2 regions of the Vibrio sp. QJM3NY_39 genome follow, and region 2 is predicted to be linked to the other one. Evidence: predicted binding sites of a transcription regulator. Region 2 holds the regulator's gene; the other holds the start of a gene.

Region 1 (3,193 bases), 360 kb from region 2:
CGAGCCATTTAGGTGGTGAAGCAGCAATTGCGGCAATACTGGTATTGATTGTTGGTCTGTTTGGGGCAATTTTTGCTTACCCAATCTACAATCTCATTGGCATTAAGAGCCCTATCGCGCGTGGTTTAACCATGGGTACCGTGTCTCACGCTTTAGGTACTGCGACCTGTGCTGAAAAGAATCAGGAAGATGCTGCATTCAGTTCGTTGGCATTGGTTCTTTGTGGGGTTATCACCTCAATCATTGCACCGAGTATATTTTCGCTCGTGGTTTGGTTCTATTCTTAACCACTTTGATTACAGTTTATACGCGCTCTAATCGATGAGTTGGTAAATAGCTAAACTCACTGGTTCGCGACTTTTAAGCGTTACAGATATCAATAAGCCCAAGCATAACCTGATTATTTCAGTGGTAGCTTGGGCTTTTTTCTCTCATTTATTCATCAATACGTGACAAACCGAACTCAATTTCAAGCAATAAGTGCGATATCAATGGTAGTTTTTACTCTTGCAATCGATTTCATCTGTGACCTCACTCTAATTATGCAAACCAATGTAACAACAACAACGCAGTAGTGATCAAAGTCACAGAAAATTCCTGAGCATTGCATAGAATTAAAGCCTAAGGTCAATTAAGGATTCAACATGAACAGTCGTATTACCCTGGCGCTGGAAAGTGCTCCAACAGCAATCAAAGCACTTTTGAGTGACATCGTATTAGCAGACAACTTTGACGCGACATTGTCTCCAGAACAATTTGCTAGCCTACTGCAAGCAAGTGGTTTAGCGGATGACGAGCTACGTATTGCGCTACTTCCTTTTGCCGCAGCCTATTCTTACGCTCCGTTATCTGACTTTTATGTTGGTGCAATCGTGCGTGGTTTGTCTGGCACTCTGTATTTTGGTGCAAACCTTGAAATCGCTGGTGCTCAACTTGGCCAAACAGTACACGCTGAGCAATCTGCAATCAGCCACGCTTGGATGAAAGGCGAGCAAGGTATCTCAGATATCACCATCAACTTCAGTCCCTGTGGTCACTGTCGTCAATTCATGAACGAACTGACCACAGCGAAAGAGCTTAAGGTTCAGCTTCCACAACGTGATGAAATGTCTCTGCAAGAATACCTGCCAGACTCATTCGGCCCTGCTGACTTAGGTGTGACGACTGGCCTAATGACTAAGCTTGATCATAAGCACACGACTGAAGAAACAACGCCTATTGTTGTAGAAGCGCTAGCAGCACTAAACCGCAGCCATGCTCCTTACACCAAAAACCTAAGTGGTGTTTCACTGCAATTGACGTCGGGTGAGGTTTTCACCGGTGCTTACGCTGAAAATGCAGCGTTCAACCCGAGCTTACCTCCTCTACAAGTGGCGTTGATTCAACTTAAACTGGCTGGCTTCGATTTTGAACAGATTGAAAGTGCAGCGTTGGTTGAAATTGCCGAAGGTAGCATCAGTCACCTAGCGGATACGCAATCTACATTAGAAGCGATTAATCCCGACATTCCAGTGACTTACTTAGCAATCTAAGTACATCTAATTAACAAAATTTTAAATAAGCAGCTCTATTTAACGAGGCTGCTTTTTTTATACCTGTAATTAACGCAACAACTTGCGCAAACGTTTGCTTTTATCATTGAAATAAGTATGATCACCCCGTTTTCAATCAATCGCTCAAAAGATCGGAAGGAATTTCTATGTTTGGTACTGCTACTCGTGAAAATGCTACTCGTGTACTTCTATTAGGTTCAGGTGAACTCGGCAAAGAAGTTGCTATCGAGTGCCAACGTTTAGGCTTGGAAGTTATTGCATGTGACCGTTACGCAGACGCACCCGCAATGCAAGTTGCACATCGTAGTCATGTATTAGACATGTTAGACGGCAATGCACTGCAAGCAGTCATTGAACTTGAAAAACCAGATTATGTGGTTCCTGAAATTGAAGCTATTGCCACTAGCAAGTTGGTAGAGCTGGAAGCGCAAGGCTTAAATGTCGTTCCCACTGCAAATGCGACGAAGCTAACGATGAACCGCGAAGGTATCCGTCGCCTAGCTGCAGAAGAGCTAAAGCTGAGCACTTCTCCTTACCGCTTTGCAGACACCTTTGAAGACTTCGCTGCCGCTGTTGAATTCGTGGGCATGCCTTGTGTTGTTAAGCCAGTAATGAGCTCTTCAGGTAAAGGCCAAAGCGTTATCAAAACAGAAGAAGACATTCAAAAGTCTTGGGACTACGCACAAGAAGGCGGTCGTACTGGCGCGGGTCGCGTAATCGTTGAAGGCTTCATCGACTTTGATTACGAAATTACGCTTCTAACCGTTCGCGCTGTTGATGGCGTTCATTTCTGTGCGCCTATCGGTCACCGCCAAGAAGATGGTGATTACCGTGAGTCATGGCAGCCACAAGTCATGTCAGACAATGCACTTAAAACCGCGCAATACACCGCTGAACAAGTGGTTAATGCACTAGGTGGTCACGGTATCTTCGGCGTAGAGCTGTTTGTTAAAGGCGATCACGTTATCTTCAACGAAGTATCCCCTCGCCCACACGATACTGGCTTAGTGACTCTTATGTCTCAAGACTCATCGGAATTCGCACTGCACGTACGCGCCTTTACTGGTATGCCGATCAAATCCATCACGCAATACGGCCCGTGTGCATCAGCGGTTATCCTTGGTCAAGGCACTTCAACCAACATTCGTTTTGAAGGTCTTACAGAGGCGCTAGACGCACCACAGACGCAAGTTCGCTTGTTTGGTAAGCCTGATATCGATGGTCGCCGTCGTCTAGGTGTGGCACTTACTCGTCGCAACAGCACTGAGACAGCGATTGAAGATGCAATTGAGAGCGCGTCTAAAGTAAAAGTGATTTACTAGCTGTTAATTACCATTTTCTAGCTAATGACTACTAATTGGTAACGACTAACTCAGATCTGAACCATTACGTTCTCGCATCTGAACAATCACGACTTCAAATCTGAACAATAAAAAAGACGGGCTATCGAGCCCGTCTTTTTGTTGGTGTTATCTTTTTTATTGAAGCGGTTTTTTCGCTAGAGAGTTCACTGCGCTTAAGCGTCTGACTCAATCAAGTACACTTCTTCACTAAATCGAGACAAGCCTTTTTTGGCAATCTTCGGATGTTCATCGTCTGCAATATCTTGATTCAACAATGTGATTTTGTATCCCGCGAAC
Region 2 (3,193 bases):
TTGAGAAAGCAGTAATCATTACATACGCGACAAAATAGATAGCAGCGGCAGCAATGAAGTTGCTATCAATGTAGTCATTTAAAACGGCTTGTTGGGCCTTGGCATTTTCAAGCGTTAGGTATTGGCCGAAATTGACGCCTAACAAGACGATGGTTACGACCAACACAATACCCAATATCATTTTCTTACTCATTGATACTTCCTCTAAATTTTCAATGTATACCATTAGTATAGATAGACAGGCAAAGCATAGATTAACTTTCAGCAGATATAAAAAAAGCCGCAGTAAATGCGGCTTAGTTATGTATATAGTTTTTCACTTACAATGTTAATTGACGCGATTGATAAGCTCTTCACGACGCTGCTGCGGTATAACAGACCAATGTGTGCCATTGATCGCGCCTTCTAGCGCCCAAAGTAGTTCAATACTGACAGAAGACGCATGTGATTCTTTGATGGCGTTAAATGCGTTTACAGAGCCAGATTCATATAAACGCTCTACGGAATCGATCCCTGCTTTTTTCAACATACGCTCAGTGGCGAGTCGAAGGTTGGGCAGATCTTTGAGTCGAGTAGGCTTAGCTGAAGATTGCTCAGCTTTTTCTTCTTTAGCAAAACCCAGAGACGTTGTTGCAAGCTGCAAGATTTTCTCTTGGTCTTGCCACAGGCCTTCGGGTAAAGCGAAATATTTAGTAACGACAGGGAAACCACGTTTTTTGTAGACGTACGGTTGAAACCCTTGTTGTTCGAACTGTTTCGTTGTGCATTTGTCTGCTCGTATGTGCAGCTGGTCATTTACAACCAGAGCAAACATAGTGTCATCAGCAAAAAGACCGAAGCCACCAAACATCGAGCGTGATTTTATTTTTCCTAGGGATTCAAATAATTTCATTGAATCCTTTAGTATCGGTTTATCCATGTTATTTATCTCGGTGTATTTGAACTACGCCACCAAATAAGCAGGTCCGAGAGATTAGCAAAATGTTGCAATTAAATTGTCAATTAGCCGTAAATTACTAAATTATTAGTAGTTACTGCATTTTGCCATCGGTAACCCCGCTACCATACCAACGAGTGGTTTAGGCCGGAAGCTTTGCGTCTCACTCTTTCAAGTGATTTGCCCTGTGCGTGACTGATTGAATAGAATAAAGTTTTTGTTGAATGAGGCTCACACTTGTTATTTCAAAATGTGATACTGCTTCAATTAATGATCTTTCCAGTATGATACCAGGTTCATTGATGTTGTTGATAAAAAAAGCGCACCTAAAGGTGCGCTTGATTAAACTAAACTGAATTTATCAATTAATTTAACGTTTTAACTGTGCTTCGCTCAACAATTTCAGGGTGCATTTCGAATACACGTTTTTCATGGTCTTTGTCTTTGATGCGTTCTAACAAAATTTCGAATGCATTCTTACCAACACGACGCTTCGGTTGGTGAACCGTGGTCAATGGTGGAGAGAAGTATTCAGCTAACTCGATGTTATCGTAACCAATCACTGAAATATCTTCAGGGATACGAATACCTTGTTGTTGTAAGCGACTCATTAGGCCAAGTGCCATGGTGTCGTTAAAACAGAATACGGCTGTAGGGCGATCTTCCATTTTAATAATTTGATCAGCAGCAATCACAGCGGTATCACACTCAAAGTTGCCTTCAATGATTAGACGCTCATCAGTAGCTATTTTGGCTTCACCCAACGCACGTTTGTAACCTGCAATACGTTCTACACATGCTGCTTTGTCTAAGTGGCCACTTAAGCAAGCAATCTTAGAATGACCGCGTTCAATAAGGTACTTGGTTGCCAGATAGCCACCTTCTTCAGAGTTATCAATGATCTTATCGGCTTGAGAGGTCTCAGGGCCCCAATCCATGACAACTTTAGGGATATCAGCGTGACGGTCTAACATCTCTCTTAATTCTTCAGTTAGGTCTGAACACATAACCAAGATGCCATCTACACGTTTCTCTGCAAGCATTCGAATGTAGTCGCGCTGCTTCTCATAGATACCGCCAGTGTTACACAAGATCAAAGTGTAACCTTGACGGTAACAGTAACTCTCAACACCATCGATAACTTCAGAGAAGAATAGGTTGGTTGATTGAGTCACTAGCATGCCGATAGTGCGCGTTGTATTACATTTTAAGCTACGAGCAACAGCACTCGGCGCGTAGTTTAGTTCGTCTACGGCTTTGTTTACTTTTTCTTGAGTCGCTTCTGCAACAAAGCGAGTTTTGTTGATTACGTGAGAAACGGTTGTTGTTGATACGCCTGCTAAGCGAGCGACATCTTTTATAGTGGCCATGGTTTTATCCTATTAGAAGCTACTTTCCCAAAGTACGGAATGAAGTAGCCGTTAAGCTACCTAACTAAGAGCTTAAATTTGTAGGGCTCTTTGGGTACTAAAGTGCTAAAAAACAAAAAACCGCTATTGAGCGGCTTGTCTTAACACCGAAATGCTCAAAACTATAATAAGCATAGCATTTCGTGAATGTTTCATATTTTATCGTTTGCGGTCACAATTTTAGACTGACTAGAAATTACTCGCAATAAAATTCACCCGGAAATCCGGGTGAATTGTCACATTCTTCTGAATTTATTTAACGAGTCATCCAATCAGCTTATTCACCAGCAAGGTATTGGGTGTCCAATTTGCAGAATGCAAGTAGCAGAGATGAGACTGATGCGTAGAAACCGAATTCGTCAACGTCATGACATTTAACGTTGAACTTTGGTACCCAAGTAAGAAGTTGTTGCTCGATAAATTGCTGTTGAACAGCGAAGGATTTTTCTAGCTCTTCTTCAAGCTCCGTTTCATTAGAACGGATGATCAAGTTGCCAAGGAAGTCGAGTTCGATAGCGATGTGGTCAGCTGGTTCTTTTAGGTCTTGGTTCACCACTAAGTTGTGCTTGGCCATGATCTCTTCCATATCTTTTGCTGGCTTATCATTCAAAAGGCCAGTCTCACCGATATACATAGAAGCGTAAGGAAGTGCGCCATGCTTATCTGTTTTTAAGAATAAGTCACAGAAGTCAGCAGACAATTCTAGTTGAGCATCCTCACGCGTTTGTAGGCGGTTTAGCGCATCCACTAGGCTATCGATCGCCGGTTTTAGTGTTTCATTTTCGCCTAAACCAGTTAGGAAAGAACGAATTTCAACAGAGTGGTAGTGATCGAGTTCTTCTTGAGT

The links. The regulator PurR, encoded in region 2, represses purine synthesis genes. The targets are predictions, from matches to a motif close to TNANGNAAACGTTTNCNTNA.
Region 1: the regulator PurR is predicted to act here: its motif matches at 1,615-1,634, upstream of purT (formate-dependent phosphoribosylglycinamide formyltransferase).

What each region holds. Positions count from the first base shown of each region.
Region 1 covers NZ_CM173505.1:1,557,536-1,560,728, reverse strand. Annotated here, with positions in the region: gene AC3CHU_RS07045 (LrgB family protein) at 1-287, shown strand, start outside; gene cdd (cytidine deaminase) at 645-1,532, shown strand; gene purT (formate-dependent phosphoribosylglycinamide formyltransferase) at 1,700-2,875, shown strand; gene AC3CHU_RS07030 (thiopurine S-methyltransferase) at 3,070-3,193, opposite strand, start outside.
Region 2 covers NZ_CM173505.1:1,199,900-1,203,092, forward strand. Annotated here, with positions in the region: gene AC3CHU_RS05490 (TVP38/TMEM64 family protein) at 1-193, opposite strand, end outside; gene AC3CHU_RS05495 (TfoX/Sxy family DNA transformation protein) at 329-919, opposite strand; cyclic di-GMP riboswitch class I at 1,047-1,132, opposite strand; gene purR (HTH-type transcriptional repressor PurR) at 1,303-2,307, opposite strand; gene torD (molecular chaperone TorD) at 2,624-3,193, opposite strand, start outside.